DNA from 4 places in the Hoeflea sp. 108 genome. Region 4 is predicted to be linked to each of the others. Evidence: predicted binding sites of a transcription regulator. Region 4 holds the regulator's gene; each other region holds the start of a gene.
The links. Region 4 encodes PhoB, which activates phosphate uptake and scavenging genes when phosphate is short. Its sites were predicted from a motif close to TGTCATNNANCTGTCAT; they were not measured.
Positions count from the first base shown of each region.

Region 1: a site for PhoB is predicted at 2,071-2,087, ahead of B015_RS0102945 (PhoX family phosphatase). Genes of this name have one in related genera too.
Region 2: a site for PhoB is predicted at 2,454-2,470, ahead of B015_RS0108050 (RNA degradosome polyphosphate kinase). Genes of this name have one in related genera too.
Region 3: a site for PhoB is predicted at 2,389-2,405, ahead of ugpB (sn-glycerol-3-phosphate ABC transporter substrate-binding protein UgpB). Genes of this name have one in related genera too.

Region 1 is NZ_KB890024.1:598,910-603,451, reverse strand. It holds gene B015_RS0102945 (PhoX family phosphatase) at 26-2,011, opposite strand; gene B015_RS0102940 (phosphatase PAP2 family protein) at 2,316-3,002, shown strand; gene B015_RS0102935 (helix-turn-helix transcriptional regulator) at 3,092-3,334, shown strand; gene B015_RS0102930 (SulP family inorganic anion transporter) at 3,420-4,542, shown strand, end outside.
Region 2 is NZ_KB890024.1:1,645,098-1,649,639, forward strand. It holds gene B015_RS0108030 (amino acid ABC transporter ATP-binding protein) at 1-148, shown strand, start outside; gene B015_RS30615 (TIGR02117 family protein) at 234-947, shown strand; gene B015_RS0108040 (FAD-dependent monooxygenase) at 902-2,125, opposite strand; gene B015_RS0108045 (zinc-finger domain-containing protein) at 2,137-2,385, opposite strand; gene B015_RS0108050 (RNA degradosome polyphosphate kinase) at 2,538-4,542, shown strand, end outside.
Region 3 is NZ_KB890024.1:4,204,618-4,209,159, forward strand. It holds gene ugpA (sn-glycerol-3-phosphate ABC transporter permease UgpA) at 1-781, opposite strand, end outside; gene ugpB (sn-glycerol-3-phosphate ABC transporter substrate-binding protein UgpB) at 1,017-2,327, opposite strand; gene B015_RS0120880 (TlpA disulfide reductase family protein) at 2,682-3,377, opposite strand; gene argH (argininosuccinate lyase) at 3,412-4,542, shown strand, end outside.
Region 4 is NZ_KB890024.1:4,378,346-4,382,887, reverse strand. It holds gene pstB (phosphate ABC transporter ATP-binding protein PstB) at 1-506, shown strand, start outside; gene phoU (phosphate signaling complex protein PhoU) at 545-1,246, shown strand; gene phoB (phosphate regulon transcriptional regulator PhoB) at 1,344-2,033, shown strand; gene B015_RS0121705 (ROK family protein) at 2,556-3,809, opposite strand; gene xylF (D-xylose ABC transporter substrate-binding protein) at 4,054-4,542, shown strand, end outside.

The DNA of each region.
Region 1 (4,542 bases), 3.8 Mb from region 4:
TGTCGTCACATAGGTTCTGTCCGGATCAGACGGCGATCTTGCCGCCGCCCTGCCTGGTAATGGCGACGACGGCAGGACGGACCGGCATGTCGGGCTTGAAGTCGGGCCAACGGGTCGAAAGGTCCTCGTAGTAGGACGGACGGCCGAAGCCTTCCCAATCCTCGCCGCCGTCGCCCGGATGCTGGACGGCGACGAAGGCCGTCTGGTCGTCAGGCGTGAACAGCGGGCCGCACATTTCGGCGCCGACAGGCACGCGGAAGAACAGCTTGGAGGTAGCGCGGGCATCACCCTCGGTGTCGACAGCCCAGAGACCGTCGGTGCGGCCGGTGGCCTTGGGCGAGTTGCCGTCGGTGGCGACCCAAAGGCGGCCGGCGGAGTCGACGGCGCAGTTGTCGGGCATGCCGAACCAGCCATTCTCAGTGGTCGAGGTCGAGAACGAGGCGCCTACCTCGGCGACCGAGGGGTCGCCGCATTTGAGCAGGATTTCCCACTTGCCCTTGGTAGCCGTGAAATCGCCTGCGTCTTCGACCAGCTCGATGATGTGGCCGAAGGCGTTTTCGGCGCGCGGATTGGCGGCGTCGACCTGGTCGGTCTTGCGCTTCGAGTTGTTGGTCAGCATCACATAGACCTTGCCGTTGACGCCGTTGGGCTGGATGTCTTCGGGACGGTCCATCTTGGTGGCCTCGAGCAGGTCGCCGGCGCGGCGGGCCTCGATGACCACGTCTGCCTGGCTGGCAAAGCCGTTTGCAGCCGTCAGCGGGCCCTCGCCCTGGACCAGTGGCAGCCAGACGAACGAGCCGTCTTCGGCAAACTTGGCGACATAAAGCGTGCCTTCATCGAGCAGGTCGAGATTGGCGGCGCGGTCGTTGGCGTTGAACTTGCCCTTGGTCACGAACTTGTAGACGTAGTCGAAGCGCTCGTCGTCGCCGAGGTAGAAGACGACGCGGCCGTCGCCAGCCACGATCGATTCAGCACCTTCGTGGCGGAAGCGACCGAGGGCAGTGCGCTTCTTCGGCACGGAGTTCGGGTCGTTGACGTCGACCTCGACGATCCAGCCGAAGCGGTTCGGCTCGTTCGGCTCCTTGGCAACGTCGAAGCGGTCATAGAATTTGTGCCATTCATAGGTGCCCTCGGGCACACCGACGCGCTTGTAATTGGCGGCCTCGGGGTGACCGGCGGGCAGTTCGCCGCCGAAATAGCCGTGGAAATTCTCCTCGGCCATGATGTAGGTGCCCCAGGGCGTGACGCCGCCGGCGCAGTTGTTGACGGTGCCGAAAACCTTGGTGCCGGTCGCGTCGGCATTGGTCTTCAAGCGGTCGCTGCCAGCGGCCGGGCCGGTAATCTGCATTTCGGTGGACGAGGTGATGCGTCGGTTGAGCTTGCCATCGCGGACGGGCTGCCACTTGCCGTCCTGTTTGCGGATCTCGACGATCGAACCGCCATGGGCTGCCATCTCGATGTCGACGCGCTTCTGGTCGGCAGGCGCAACCTCGACCTTGCCATCGACGAGCTTGACGATACCCGGGAACATCAGGTGCTCGTTGGTGTATTCGTGGTTGACCACGAGCAGGCCGTGGTCGGACGAGCCTTCGAGCGCGATGTAGCCGACATAGTCGTTGTTGTAGCCGAACTGTTTGGCTTGCGCCTCCGCCGACTGGTTGGTCGGATCGAACTCGGGAGCATCGGCAAAGATCGGATCGCCCCAGCGCAGAAGCACGTCGGCATCATAGCCTGATGCGACATGATGCTTGTCGTCGATGCCCGCCTCGACCTCGTCGAAGTTGAAAGCCGAGCCCGAAGCGGCGCGGGCGTCGTCGGCCAGGATGATGGCGATGGGGCTGACGGTGGCGGCAATGGCCGAGACGGCGAGCGAGCCCTTGAGGAAGCCGCGGCGCGAGAAGCGGGCCGCGATGATGTCGCCCATGGTCCGGTTGTCGGTCGGGTTGTGGCCGGGACCGTCATTGTCCTCGAGCATCGAGGTGCGGAACTTCTGATCGTAGGGTTGGTTCATGATGTCGACCTCTGGCTAGCATACGGCTTGGGGTTCGCCGGCACCGCTAAGGGGAGGAGATAACAACAGCATGACAATTTCGCCGAAAATCGGCCGCTCCACAAAGCGTGATCGGCGAGGCCGCGCGCAGCAGACTTTGGAGTGCCGCCTCGCACTCTTCGCAAACCGATTGTGGTTCTCGGGTTGATGCGCTGCGACCTTTTGCATGGGCGCCTTTTCTTTGGGAAAGGCTTCCCCACTTGTTGCGTAACAGCCGATTAGGAGCCATCCCGAAGACGAACGGCGAAACGGAAACGACAGGACGATGCACGACAGATTGTGGAACAGGATCGAGTTTTCGCTTTTGGCGGCCGGCATCATCATCGCCGGCGGCCTGTGGGGCTTCGTCGAGCTCTCCGAGATCGCGCGCGACGCCGCCCCGCATGCCTTCGACACCGACATCCTGCTGTTCTTCCGCGAGGCGGGCAACCCGGCCGACCCGATCGGCCCGCTGTGGATGGAAGAGGCCATGCGCGACATCACAGCACTCGGCAGCGCCTCCGTGCTGATCTACATCACCGCCATCACTATCATCTTTCTCGGCATGACCAGGCGCTGGGGGCCGGCGCTGTTCGTGTTCGTCTCGGTGGCGGGCGGTCAGGTGCTGTCGAGCCTGCTCAAGCTCGGCATCGACCGTCCTCGCCCCGAGCTCGTACCGCATCTGGCGCAGGTCTACACGATGAGCTTTCCGAGCGGGCACGCGATGCTGTCGGCAGTGACCTACCTGACGCTGGGTGCGCTGCTGGCGCGCTTCCTGCCGGGCCGGGCGACGACGGTCTTTGTCTTTTCCATCGCCATCCTGACCACACTCATGGTCGGCATCAGCCGGGTATATCTCGGCGTGCACTGGCCTTCAGACGTGCTTGCGGGCTGGTGCGCCGGTTTTGCCTGGGCGACTTTGTGCTGGCTGGTCAGCCGCTATCTGATGCGGCCAGCAGAGGGCGACGCGTAACATGGGGCATAGGCATCAATAATGATGCTTGAAACATCACTATGAATGTATGATACATTTATAGTGCGGATCGAGACGGGAACATCTCAGTGATCACAGCCGCACAGATGCGCGCCGCACGAGCGCTGGCAGGCATCGACCAGAAGACGCTCGCGGACCTCGCAGGCGTGTCGGTGCCAACCATACAGCGCATGGAAGCGAGCGAGGGCGTGGTGCGCGGCGTGGTCGACACGCTGACCAAGGTCGTCGAGGCGCTGAACGCTGCCGGCGTGGAGCTGATCGGCGAGAGCGACACCGGCGGCCGGGGCGTGCGGCTGAGGAAAAAAACCTGAGTTCCCTGACGATCCGCGCGATGTAGTCGCGACGCGACCGCCGACAGTTCTGCCGACGATCCCGCCGCGTTTGCCACGTGGTGGGATGATGGACGCAGGCAGCAATCCAGGACAGCACGGACCGCAGCACAGGCAGCCGAGCTTCGCGGAGCTGTTCACGCCGAAGCTGGTGACGGTTTTGCGCGAGGGCTATGGCACCAGGCAATTCAAGGCCGATGCTATTGCCGGGCTGACAGTGGCGATCGTGGCGCTGCCTCTGTCGATGGCGATTGCCATTGCTTCCGGCGTATCGCCGGACCGGGGGCTGTTCACGGCCATTGTCGGCGGCTTCATCATCTCGGCGCTGGGCGGCAGCCGGTTCCAGATCGGCGGACCGGCGGGCGCCTTCATCGTGCTGGTGGCGGCGACCGTGGCGCGCGAGGGCGTCGATGGCCTGCTGCTGGCAACAATGATGGCAGGCGTCATGCTTGTCGTCATCGGCTATCTCAGGCTCGGCACCTACATCAAGTTCATCCCCTACCCGGTGACAGTGGGCTTCACGGCTGGCATCGCCGTCATCATCTTCGCCAGCCAGCTGAGCGAGATGTTCGGACTGACCTTGCCGGGCAAGGAGCCGGGGCCGCTGCTGCCGAAGATCGAGGCGCTGGCGCAGGCAGCAGGCACGGTGAATACGTCGGCGGTGGCGGTGGCCGCGCTGACCATCGGCACGATCCTTGTGCTCAAGCGGCTCAGACCGCATTGGCCGGGCATGCTGATCGCGGTGGGCGTGGCGTCTCTGGCGGCAGCCTTGCTTGCCCTGCCAGTGGAGACAATCGGCACGCGTTTCGGCGGCATTCCGCGCAGCCTGCCCTGGCCCTCCTTGCCGACCTTCACGATGGACAAGGCAATATCAGTGCTGCCGGATGCGATGGCCTTTGCCCTGCTTGGCGCCATCGAGTCGCTTCTGTCGGCTGTCGTGGCGGATGGTATGACCGGCCGTCGGCACCGGTCCAATTGCGAGCTGGTGGCGCAGGGTTTCGCCAACGTCGCCTCGGCTCTGTTCGGAGGCATTTGCGTCACGGGCACCATCGCGCGCACCGCAACCAATGTGCGCGCCGGCGCGCACGGGCCGGTGGCGGGCATGCTGCATGCGCTGTTCCTCCTCGCCTTCATGCTGGTGGCGGCACCGCTTGCGTCATACATCCCCCTGTCGGCGCTAGCCGGCGTGC
Region 2 (4,542 bases), 2.7 Mb from region 4:
CCACGAGATGGGCTTTGCCCGCAAGGTCGCCAACCGGGTGATCTTCATGGATCAGGGCCAGATCGTCGAGGAGAACACCCCGGCCGAGTTCTTCGACCATCCGCGCCACGAGCGCACAAAACTCTTCCTCAGCCAGATCCTGCATTAGCTCTGGCAGCAAGCATCAAAAAGCCCGGCCCCACGACGGCCGGGCTTTTTTGTTCAGCTCAGGACATGGGAAGCGAGACGAGTTGGTGAGAAAGGCCCTTCGCATTCTGGCACGTATTGTGCTGTTGGTGCTGGCCGCGCTGGTTGTGGGCACCTTCATGCCCAGGCCCTTGCTGGGGCCGCTGCAGGGCGGGGCGCCTATCGAGGCTAGCCCACGCCACATCCTGGTGCTCACCAATCCGATCCACACCGACATCGCCGTGCCGATCGACGCCGCGGTGCTGCAACGGTTCGGCTTCCTGCGTGACAATGGCATCCAGACCGACCTGCCTGAGGCGCGCTATCTTGTCTTCGGCTGGGGCAGCAAGGCCTTTTACATCGGTACCCCGACCTGGTCGGAACTGAAGCTGGGGCCTGTTCTGGCGGCATTCACGCTCGACGACTCGGTCATGCATGTCGATCTTGCCGGCAACATCGCGCTGCCGCAGCCGACCGTCAGCCGATTTGACGTCAGTGACGCGGGATTTGAGGCGCTGCTCGCTTTCATAGAGGCGAGTTTTACCCGAGGGCCGAACGGACCGCAGTCGATCCCTGGTGTCGCCTATGGTGCGTTCGACGGGTTCTTCGAGGCGAATGGCAAGTTCAACGCATTCGCCGGCTGCAACACCTGGACCGCTGCTGCCTTGCGCAAGGCGGGGTTGACCACCGGCTGGTGGAACCCGCTGCCGGTGACCCTGAATTGGTCGCTCGGCCTCTACAACGCCCCGTCTTCGGCCCAGCCCGGCGGCGTCCAGCCATAGAGCCAGTCCATGTCGGCTGCGAGGCTATCAGGCGACTTCAGCTTCAGAAACAGGTTGCGCGCCAAGGCGACGGGGCCAGACGCATTCCAGGCGAAGTGGTTGAGCGCGCCGCGCCGTGCGACCTGGGCGACACGCGGCTTGCGGGCGGCCTCCCACTGGGACAGCGCCTGTGCTGTGCTCGTTGCCGAGGCGACCGCATCGGCGAGCATGTAGGCGTCCTCGATTGCCATCGCCGCACCCTGCGCCGCAAACGGCGTCATCGCGTGTGCCGCGTCGCCGATCAGCGCGATGCCGCCCGGTGACGTCCAGGGACGGCTGGCATCGACCGTATGCAGCGGCCAGATGGTCCAGGGTGCAGCCTTGTCGGCGAGTTCCGCCAGCTGGGGAGCAGCGTCGCGCATCGCCTGGCGCAACGCATCGGGCGATGTCTCGCCGGCCCAGTGTTCCGTGATCGCCCGTCCCGGGGTGAAGGCCGCGAGATTGATCGCGCTGGCGGCGCGGATCGGGTAGGCGACCAGGTGGAAGCCGCCATGCAGATAGGTCGTCACCATCTCGGGTGAGCTAAACGCAGCAAAGTGGCAGCCGGCATCACTGTCAGCCAGAAGCGTGGTGCGCCAGGCCAGCGAGCCACTGAAACGGCTCTTCTCGTTGGGGCCGACGAGGCGCCGGCTGTGCGACCACACGCCATCGGCCGCAACGAACAGCGAAGCGCTCACTTCTGAGCTGATGCCGTTCTGATCGAATGAAACGGTGATGCCGTCACTGCGAAGCTGAACATCGGTGACCGAAGTTCCGAGCGAAAGCTCGATGCTGTCGATCTCGTTGGCGCGTGCGAGCAGGGCGCTTTGCAGGTCGGCGCGGTGGGCGACGAGATAGGGCGCTTTCCAGCGGCGCTCGGCGGAAGCGCCGAGAGGCACACTCGCGCGCTCCTTCAGCGTCGTCGCGTCGCGCAGTACCACCGCTTCCGGCCGCACGGTCAAAGGAGCGACAATGTCGAGAACGCCGAGGCGGGAGAGGATGCGGGTCGCGTTGGGCGAGATCTGCAAGCCTGCGCCGACTTCTTCGAGCGCGGCCGCGCGCTCAAGGATGCGGACTGCAAAGCCGCGTCGGGCGAAGGCAATTGCCGCCGTCAGGCCGGCGATGCCGGCCCCGGAAATGACGATGTGTCGGGGATGCACGACCGCCGTGGTCAGGCCGCGCGGTCGACGACGTAGAGGCAGCCGGCCGGCTGGGTCTCTGTGGCCTTCAGCTGTGCCGAATAGCGGTACAGCGTCGAGCAGTAGGGGCAGACCTTTTCCGAGTCGGCGCCCATGTCTAGGAAGACGTGCGGATGGTCGAACGGCGGGTTGGCGCCCACGCACATGAATTCCTTCACGCCGATCTCGATCACGGCGTGTCCAGCATCGTTCTGGAAGTGGGGGATGGAGCCGCCAGCCATGGAGTTTTCCCTTCTAAGGAACGCTATTGAGGAGGCTTTGTATCATAAGCGCCGCGTTTGCAAGATGCTGAAATGAAACTGTCGCAATTGCCTGTCAGAGGATAATCTGAGCCGGATAAGCGGCGGCACGCGGCATAGGGGAAGGGTTGCAGATGAATCAGTTGAAGCCGGTCCATACCGATTTCGTCAATGACAAGTCGCGGACTGAAGGCGCCGACGGCAACCCGGACCGTTTCGTCAATCGCGAGTTTTCCTGGCTGCAATTCAACAGGCGCGTGCTGGAGCAGTCGCAGAACCCCAATCATCCGCTGCTCGAGCGCGTCCGCTTCCTGTCGATCTCGGCTGCCAATCTCGACGAGTTCTTCATGGTGCGCGTCGCCGGCCTGGCCGGACAGGTGCGCGAGGGGATCACCATCCGCAGCCCCGACGGCCGCACCCCGGAGCAGCAGCTCGAACAGCTGCTGCTCGAGGTCGAGCGCCTGCAGGAAGACCAGCAGAAGAGCCTGTCCAACCTGGCGGAGCTGCTGAAGGCCGAGGGTATCGAGACGATCTCGGCAGGGGCGCTCACGAAGGAAGAACGGAAGTGGCTCGAAGACCACTTCATGGAGCAGATCTTTCCGGTGCTGACGCCGCTTTCGATCGACCCGGCGCACCCGTTTCCGTTTATTCCCAATCTCGGCTTCTCCATCGCCCTGCAGTTGCGCCACCGCAAGGGCGGCGAGGAAATGACGGCCTTGCTGCGCCTGCCGGTTGCGTTGCGCCGCTACATCCGTCTGCCCGACCGCAAGCACGCCGTGCGCTTCATCCCGATCGAGGAAACGGTGAACCTGTTCATCGGCAAGCTGTTCCCCGGCTACGAGGTGAAGGGCTCGGGTACGTTCCAGATCATCCGCGACAGCGACATCGAGGTCGAGGAAGAATCCGAAGACCTGGTGCGCCTGTTCGAGACCGCGCTGAAGCGCCGCCGTCGCGGCTCGGTGATCCGCATCGAGTTCGACAGCCAGATGCCTGCCGAGTTGCGAGAGTTCGTCGCCAGCGAACTCGGCGTATCGTCCAGCCGCGTCAGCGTCCTGAGCGGTCCTTTGGCGATCAGCCAGATCTCCGAGATCGTTGCCGTGCCGCGCGACGATCTCAAGTTCCCGCCCTTCAATCCGCGTTTCCCCGAGCGTATCCGCGATCATCGCGGCGATTGTTTCGCGGCGATCCGCGAAAAGGACTTCGTCGTCCATCACCCGTACGAATCCTTCGACGTGGTGGTGCAGTTCATCAGGCAGGCAGCGCTCGATCCCGAGGTCGTGGCAATCAAGCAGACGCTGTACCGTACCTCGAACGACAGTCCCATCGTGCGTGCGCTGATAGATGCGGCCGAAGCCGGCAAGTCGGTGACCGCACTTGTCGAGCTCAAGGCGCGCTTCGACGAAGAGGCCAACATCCGCTGGGCCCGCGATCTCGAGCGTGCCGGCGTGCAGGTTGTGTTCGGTTTCCTGGAGCTCAAGACGCACGCCAAGATGTCGCTGGTGGTGCGACGCGAGGACGGCCGCCTGCGCAACTACGTCCATCTTGGCACCGGCAACTATCACCCGATTACCGCGCGCATCTACACCGACCTGTCCTTCTTCACCACCGACTCGGCCATTGCCCGCGACGTGGCCCAGATATTCAACTTCATCACCGGCTACGCCGAGCCGGCAGAGGAAATGTGCATCGCGCTGTCGCCCTACACGCTGCGGAGCAGGATTCTCAAGCACATCGCCGACGAGATCGAGCACGCCCAGGCCGGCAAGCCGGCGCAGATCTGGATGAAGATGAACTCACTGGTCGATCCGATCACCATCGATGCGCTCTACGAGGCGAGCCGCGCCGGCGTCGAGATCGATCTGGTGGTACGCGGAATCTGCTGTCTCAGACCGCAGGTTCCCGGCCTGTCGGAGAACATCCGCGTCAAGTCGATCGTTGGCCGCTTCCTTGAGCACAGCCGCATCTATTGCTTCGGCAATGGCCACGGCCTGCCTTCGGACGAGGCCATCGTCTACATCAGCTCGGCCGATCTGATGCCGCGCAATCTCGACCGCCGTGTCGAATGCATGGTGCCGATCGCCAAGCATTCGACCGTGCACGAGCAGGTGCTGGGGCAGGTCATGCTGGGAAATATCATGG
Region 3 (4,542 bases), 170 kb from region 4:
TGAGATTGACGAAGCCGTCATTGTAGACCTTGTAGACCAGAGTCTCGGTGGCCTTGCCCGGCCCGCCGCCCGTCACAGCATGAATGATGCCGAAGGTGTCGAAGAAGGCATAGACGGTGTTGACTACCAAAAGGAAGAAGGTGGTCGGTGCGAGCAACGGGAAGACGATCGTCCAGAAGCGCTTGTTCTCGCCGGCACCGTCGATGGCCGCAGCTTCGATCAGCGACTTGGGGATCGCCTGCAGGCCGGCGACGAAGAACAGGAAATTGTAGCTGATCTGCTTCCAGGACGCGGCGGCCACGACCAGCGTCATGGCCTGCGACCCGTCGAGAAGCGGGTCCCAGTGGATGCCGAGCCAGCGCAGGCCATAGGCGAGCGAGCCGATCGACGGGTTGAACAGGAACAGCCACAGCATGCCGGCAATGGCGGGCGCCACCGCATAGGGCCAGATCAGCAGCGTGCGGTAGAGGCCGCGGCTGCGCACCACCTTGTCGGCCATGACGGCGAGCAGCAGTGCGGTGGCCATGGCGACGGCCGCGGTGGCGACCGAAAAGACGATCGTGACGTGGACCGAATTGAGATAGTTCGGGTCCGACAGCACCTTCTTGAAATTGGCGAACCAGACGAATTTGGACGACAGCCCGAAGGGATCTTCCTTCAGCATCGACTGGCGCAGCGCCTGGCTGGCCGGCCAGTAGAAGAACACCAGCGTGATCGCCAGCTGCGGCGCAACCAGCAGATAAGGCAGGATGCGGTTGGGGAAGACGACGCGTGGACTCATGTGGCCGTTCCAGTGGGGAAGGATTGCGGAGACGAATGCATGGCGACACCCCTCTCTGGCCTGCCGGCCATCTCCCCTTCAAAAGTGGAGGGAGATCAGCGGCTCCTGCAGCAGTGCAGTATTTGCAGCGGATACGATTGGCGAACGGGACGATGCCGGCCGATCTCCCCTTTTGAGGGGGAGATGGCCGGCAGGCCAGAGGGGGTGAAGAGGATCACGCTCCCTGGCCCGGCTGTCAGTTGCCGATGGCTTCCTGGATCGCCTTGTTGCCGCGCGCGACAGTGTTATCGAGCGCCTGCTGAGCGGTCTGCTGTCCCGCGAGCATCTTTTCGAGCTCTTCGTTCTCGATGTCGCGGACCTGCGGCAGGTTGACGAGGCGGACGCCCTTCGAATTCTCGGTCGGGGCCTTGCCCATCATCTGCTTGATCGGGATCTCGCGGGCCGGGTTCTTGTCGTAGAAGCCAGACTTCTTGGTCTCTTCATAAGCCGCAAGCGTAACCGGCAGGTAGCCGGACACCTGGTGCAGGCGCGCCTGGATCGGCGTCTGCGACAGGAAGTTGAAGAAAGCGGCAACGCCCTTGTACTGCTCATCCGGCAGGCCGGCGAAGACCCACAGCGACGCGCCGCCAGGGATGGTGTTCTGCGGCGCACCCGCGGCGTCCGCCTCGTAGGGCAGCTGGCCCGTGCCGTAGTTCATGCCCGACTTGACGATGTCGCCGAGACCGCCAGAGGATTCGGTGAAGATGCCGCATTCGCCGGCAAGGAAGATCTGCTTGGCTTCCGATGTGCGGCCGCCATACTTGAAGGTGCCGTCCTTGGCGAGGTCGGCGAGCTCCTGGAAGTGCTTGACGAAGGCCGGCGCGTTGATCTTCAGCTCGACGTCGGTGCCGCCGATGCCGTTTTCATTGGTGCCGTAGGAGACGTTGTTCCAGGCCGCGAAATTCTCGGTGTGGATCCAGGTCAGCCAGGTCGAAGTGAAGCCGCACGGTGCTGCACCGCTCGACTTGATCTTCTTGGCGGCATCCCAGACCTCGCCCCAGGTCTTGGGCGGATTGTCGACGTCGAGGCCGGCTTTCTGGAAGATGTCCTTGTTGTAGTAGAGGATCGGCGAGGACGAGTTGTAGGGGAACGACAGCATCGTGCCGTCGGGCTTCGAGTAGTAGGAGACGATGCCCGGCAGGTACTGGCTCTTGTCGAAGGCCTGACCGCCCATCGACAGGATCTCGGCCACCGGCTTGATGGCGCCCTCGGCGCCCATCATCGTGCCCGTGCCTGCATCGAAGACCTGCATGATCGCCGGCGGCTGCTTGGCGCGGAAGGCGGCGATGCCGGCATTCAGCGTTTCCGGATAGGTGCCCTTGAACACCGGAACGATCTTGTACTCGCTCTGGCTCTTGTTGAATTCGTCGGACAGCTGGTTGACGACCTCGTTGTTCGCGCCGGTCATGGCGTGCCACCAGGAAATCTCGGTGACGGCGAATGCGGAGGTGCTGGACAACAGCGTCATTGTCGCGGCTACACCCGCCGCGAAGCCTAGGGTCTTCATGTCTCGCTCCCGTTCTGGTTGGCGAAAGGTTTAGTTTCGCAGGGAGCAGTATTGTCGGATTATGACAGCCCGACAACAGTTTTGTAGCAAAGGTATGAACGGCGGGTTCGGCGCGCTTCGCTTTCGGCTGGCCTGCAACCGGCCGACTGGCTTTCGATTTTCATAAAAGCGAAAGCAAAACGTCATATTCAAGCAAGCTTAAGGCAACGCCAGAGCCAGCTAACAACCACGCTGCGGGATGGCCTGCCGCGTGCGAAAACCGTTTCGCGCGGCGACGGCGCGAACCAGAATCGAACCGTCGATGCAACCGATGATTGCCAGCTTCTCTGGGGATAATTTTGCTCTGGCGCCGGCTTATTTTGCCAGCGCCGCCTCGATCAGCTTCTTCGCGTCGGGGCTCGCCCATTCGGCGGGGCCGTTCATGTTGGCGAGAAGGCAGCCTTCGCCGTCGACCAAAAGTGTCACCGGCAGGCCGAGCGCCAGCCCCTTTTTCTTGAGATCGTTGAACAGCGTCAGCGTGTTTTCGCGGTAGTAGCCGAGCGAGGCGACGCCGGTCTCTTCGAGGAACTTCTTCGGCTTGGTGTCGTCGCCGGTGTCGACATTGACCGCCACAACCTCGAACTCGTCACCGCCCATTTCGCGCTCCAGCGCATCGAGCGCCGGCATCTCGGCGCGGCAGGGCGCACACCAGGTAGCCCAGAGATTGATGAGCAGCGTGCGGCCCGAATGATCGGCCACCGTCATCGGCTTGCCGTCGGGGCCGTTGAAGGCGAGCGACTTGAGCGAGCGCGGCGGATCGGCCGGCATCATCGCCGCGACATGCCCGGTGGCTGCAGCCCCCACCGCCTTGGCCGCATCCGCCTTGGCGGCGCACTGCTTGTCGGCGGCGGTCAGTTCGGCGCTGGTGTCGGCCGCGACAGGCACCGGCTGCGGATTGTTGCCAGAATGGCGGCTCGTGACATATACCGCAACCGCGCCGGCGATTACGCCTGCAACGGCGGCTAGAGCAATATGGCGTGGCGCGGGAAACATCTTTCTGCGATCCGACATCTATTCAGTTTTTCTCCGGAGCCCGGTTATCACGATGAGCGACAAGAAGGCCAGCAACCAGATGTGGGGCGGACGTTTTGCCTCGGGCCCGGCCGCGATCATGGAGGCGATCAACGCCTCGATCGGCTTCGACAAGAAGCTTTATGCCCAGGACATCCGAGGCTCCGTCGCCCATTCCGAGATGTTGGCGGAAACGGGCATTATTTCAGCCGAGGATCAACAGAAAATCGCTCACGGGCTGAACACGATCCTGCGAGAAATCGAGGACGGCAAGTTCACCTTCTCGACCCGGCTCGAAGACATTCACATGAATGTCGAGGCGCGCCTCGCCGAACTGATCGGCCCGTCGGCCGGCCGCCTGCACACCGCGCGCTCGCGCAACGACCAGGTGGCGGTCGACTTCCGCCTCTGGGTCAAGGATGAGTTCCATCGCGTCGCCGAAGCGCTGAAGGGCCTGATCGCCGCCTTCCTCGAACGCGCCGAGCAGCATGCCTCGACCGTCATGCCCGGCTTCACCCATCTCCAGACGGCGCAGCCGGTGACCTTCGGCCACCATTGCATGGCCTATGTCGAGATGTTCGCCCGCGATTTGAGCCGCGTCCGCGATGCCATCGAGCGCATGAACGAAAGCCCGCTGGGCGCGGCAGCGCTTGCCGGCACCGGCTTCCCCATCGATCGCTTCCAGACGGCGAAGGCGCTCGGCTTCCGTGAGCCGACCCGCAACTCGCTCGACAGCGTGTCGGACCGCGACTACGCACTCGAGTTCCTGTCGATTGCCGCCATCTGCGCCACACACATGTCGCGTCTCGCCGAAGAGATCGTCATCTGGTCGACGCCGCAGTTCGGCTTCGTGCGCCTGTCGGACAGTTTCTCCACCGGCTCGTCGATCATGCCGCAGAAGAAGAACCCCGATGCGGCCGAACTGGTGCGTGCCAAGACCGGCCGCGTCAACGGCCACCTGATCGGCCTTCTGACCGTCATGAAGGGTCTGCCGCTGACCTATTCCAAGGACATGCAGGAAGACAAGGAAGCCGTGTTCGACGCCGCCGAGACGCTCGACCTGATGCTTGCCGCCATGACCGGCATGGTCGGCGACATGACCATCAACGACCAGGCGATGAAGAAGGCTGCGGGCTCGGGCTACTCCACCGCCACCGACCTTGCC
Region 4 (4,542 bases):
CCCGCGTCGGCATGGTGTTCCAGAAGCCGAACCCGTTCCCGAAGTCGATCTACGAGAATGTCGCCTACGGCCCGCGCATCCATGGCCTCGCCAGGTCGAAGGCCGATCTCGACAAGATCGTCGAGCAGAGTTTGCACAAGGCGGCGCTTTGGAACGAGGTGAAGGATCGCCTGCACGAGCCGGGCACCGGTCTGTCGGGTGGCCAGCAGCAGCGCCTGTGCATTGCCCGCGCCATTGCGGTTTCGCCCGAGGTCATCCTGATGGACGAGCCATGTTCGGCACTCGATCCGATCGCCACCGCCAAGGTGGAGGAACTGATCGACGAATTGCGCGAGAACTACACCATCGTCATCGTCACCCACTCGATGCAGCAGGCGGCGCGCGTGTCGCAGCGGACGGCGATGTTCCACCTCGGCTACCTCGTTGAGGAGGGGCCGACGGACAAGATGTTCACCAATCCAGACGACAAGCGGACGCAGGACTACATCACCGGCCGCTTCGGCTGAGTGATCGTCGCGTACAGTAAGCAGACGAGGAAACGATCATGGGCGATCATACAGTCCGGTCCTTCGACGAAGAACTCAAGCATGTCGACCAGCTCATCCGCGACATGGGCGATCTCGCCGGTTCGATGGTCGCGGGCGCCATCCGGGCATTGCTGTCGTCCGACCAGGCGATGGCCCAGAACGTGATCGCCGACGACGCGATCATGGACGCCAAGCAGCGTGAGCTCGACAACGCAGCCATCACGCTGATCGCCAAGCGCCAGCCGATGGCGCAGGATCTGCGCGCCGTGGTCGGCGCCATCCGCATGGCTGGCGATCTCGAGCGCATCGGCGATCTTGCCAAGAACATAGCCAAGCGCGTCGGCGCCGTCGGCCAGATGCCGACGCCGCGCAACCTGGCGCACTCGATCGATGCCATGTCGCAGCTGGTGCTGGGACAGGTGCGTGGCGTGGTCGACCTCTATGTGGCGCGTCAGCCGGAAGGCCTGAAAGGCCTGCGCATCGACGACCAGAAGATCGACATCCAGTACAATGCCGTGTTCCGCGAACTCCTGACCTACATGATGGAAGATCCGCGCAACATCACGGCCTGCACCCATCTGCTGTTCTGCGCCAAGAACCTCGAACGCATCGGCGACCATGTGACCAATATCGCCGAGAACGCCTATTTCGTGGTGACCGGCGAGCAGCTTCCGCTCAATCGGCCCAAGGTCGACGAAACCACGACGGTTTCGAACTGAGAACTTCCGCACCGCATGCGTTTGGCGCGGGGGCGCTGCATAGGTTAAACCAGCGCATGGTCCTGATCGGGCCGTGCGCAAGGACAAGGTACAGGCGATGATCGCTCCAAAGGTCATGGTCGTTGAAGACGAAGAGCCGCTGGGCGTGCTGCTTCGCTACAATCTCGAATCCGAAGGCTATCAGGTCGAGGTCGTCACCCGTGGCGACGAGGCCGAAATCCGTCTGCAGGAAAACGTTCCCGACCTGCTGGTGCTCGACTGGATGGTGCCCGCATTGTCCGGCATCGAGCTGTGCCGCAGGCTGAGGATGCGCCCGGAGACCGAGCGGCTGCCGATCATCATGCTGACGGCACGCGGCGAGGAAAGCGACCGGGTGCGCGGGTTGTCGACCGGTGCCGACGACTATCTGGTGAAGCCGTTCTCGACGCCTGAGTTCATGGCGCGGGTGAAGGCTCTGCTGCGCAGGGCCAAGCCCGAGGTGCTGTCGTCCATCCTCAAGGTCGGCGACATCCTGCTCGACCGCGAGTCGCACCGGGTCTACCGCAAGAAGAGCGAGATCAAGCTCGGGCCGACAGAGTTCCGCCTGCTCGAGTTCATGATGCGGCATCCGGGCCGCGTGTTCTCGCGCAGCCAGTTGCTCGACAATGTCTGGGGCGAGACGATCTATATCGACGAACGCACCGTGGACGTGCATGTCGGGCGCCTGCGCAAGGCGGTCAACAACGGCCGCATGCCCGACGTGATCCGCACCATCCGCGGTGCCGGCTACGCCATCCGCGAGGATTAGGCGCCCGGCCGGCGAGACAGTTAAATTTGGCTCGCCGGCTTATCGAACATGATCAGACGTTCGCGCAGCGGGCGGTCAGCGCCATCCGCCATATGGCAACCGCCCGTGATACGGCGTATTGCGGCAATGGCCGTATGGGCCGCGCCAATAGCCCGGAGGGCACCCGTAAGCGTGACGTGCACGGTGTACGACACGCCCATAGCGGCATCCGCCATATGGCCCTCGCCAGCCTCCCGCCCCGCAGCCCTGGGCAATGGGAATGACCATTGCCGAATCTCCCGCGACAAGCGGCATGGGGTTCGGGGTGGCTGATGCTGAAAACGATGAGGCACACAAAAGGCCTACGCCGGCCAGGATGTTACGCAGCAGACTGGTCATCGCAACGTCTCCGAAACGGACGACACGTCGGTTCCAGGGTTGGTTCCGCCTCTTTGCCAGGCTGGGCCTTTCAAGGGCGGTCGCGGACTGTCGTCTAGCACGGCAGTATGGTCGCGGCGATCGTCTTAATTGCGACGGCCGAAATCAAATGTCCTTGAGCGGAATGTCTGCCTCGGCCCGCCGCGGCACCGAGCCCGCCGCAAAGACTTCCTCGTCGACATAGAGCAGGGCGCGCATGGTGCAGCCTTCGCGGATCAGGGGGACCTCGTTCGGCTCGGTGTCGAAAGAGATCGCCTTGGAGTGCGTGCCGCCGGCCGTCTTGGCGATGGCCGAGCGCACATACGGCTCCATGATGTCGAAGGCGGTGGCGCCGACACCGACGAAGGCGAGGGGGGCGGGGTCGAACAGCGCGAACATCGAGCCGAGGCCGAAACCGATTGCCTCGCCCGCCTTGCGGAAGGCCTCGCGCTCGGGGCCGTCATGGTCGCGCGCGGCGTCGGCGAGCGCCTTGATGTCCTCGTCGGAGAGGTCGGCCAGCGGCTCGGCGTTTTCGTCGCCGAGCCGGGCGTTGCGCCAGATCGCATAATTGCCGGCATAGGCCTCGATGCAGCCGCGGCGGCCGCAGCGGCACAACGCTCCGTCGGGGCGGTGGACCATATGGCCGAACTCGGCGCCCGACGATTGCGTGCCGGTGAACAACTCGCCCTTGATGACCAGGCCCATGCCAATGCCGTGGGAAAGCAGGATGGCGATAAAGTCGTCGCGATAGCGCGCCGGGTCGCGCCAGTGCAGGGCCTCGGCGATCATGTTGCAGTCGTTTTCGACGGTCACCGTCACACCGAATTCGCGCTCGAGCCTGTCGGCGAACTGGATGTCGTCATGTGGGGTAATCGGCGACCACAGGAGCTTGCGGGCGCCGGCATCCGTGGTGCCCTGGATGGCCAGCGCGATGCGCAGTACTGACGCTTGCGGGCGCCCGCTGCGCGCGATGACCTGACGCACGATGGCGACGCATTCGTCGACCAGCGCCTTGGCGGGCAGTCGCTGGGTGACCAGCCGTCGGGTCTCCTCGACGATCTGGTTGCCGGCATAGTCGATGACCGAAGCCGACAGGTGGTTGAGCGACAGGACGACGGCAACAACCGAGGCGGCGTCGGCTTCGAGCGCCAGGCCCACCTGGGGCCGGCCGCGCTTCATCGGCGACTGTTCGCCACCCTTGGCCTCGGCAAGGATGCCTTCGGCTATGAGGTCGGAGGATATGGTCGAGATGGTCGAGTGGCTGAGCCCGGTGACGGCCGCGATCTCGGTGCGCGAGGGCTGGCTTGCTCGCCGGACTGCCGATATAACCATGGCGCGGTTGCGCCGTCTCAGATCGTCGTGACGTATGCCGACCGACATGTGTGCGTCTTCCTCCCGGTGGAACGCTGCCTTTCTTAAGGGGCAGTCGCCAGCGCATTCTTATCCTGCCAGAGCCGGCGCAAATTGTCTTTATTTATTTCGGCGCTCGAAAAAATTAGCAAGGCATGGTGAAACCATGTTGACAGCCGACAATGGCTGAGTCACTATTTTTTCGAGGCTCGAAAAAATGAGCTTCTCCAAGGGCTACCGCAGAAGCGCGCCCGTTGGGCGCAGGGAGGAAACTATGAGGAAATTTACAACCGCCATTCTGGCGGGTGTCGCCATGTCGATGTCGCTTGCGGCAGTCGCCGAGGCGAAGGACAAGGTTATCGGCGTTTCGTGGTCGAACTTCCAGGAAGAGCGCTGGAAGACCGACGAAGCTGCCATGAAGGCGGCCATCGAGGCCGCCGGCGACAAGTACATCTCGGCTGATGCCCAGTCGTCGCCGGCCAAGCAGCTCACCGACGTCGAAAGCCTGATCTCGCAGGGCGCCAACGCCCTGATCATCCTGGCGCAGGACGCTTCGGCCATCGGCCCGGCCGTCGACAAGGCGGTCGCCGAGGGTATCCCTGTCGTCGGCTACGATCGCCTGATCGAGAACAAGGACGCCTTCTACCTGACCTTCGACAACAAGGAAGTCGGTCGCCTGCAGGCCAAGGGCGTGTTCGCCGCCAAGCCTGAAGGCAACTACGTCTTCATCAAGGGCAGCGGTGCCGATCCGAACGCCGACTTC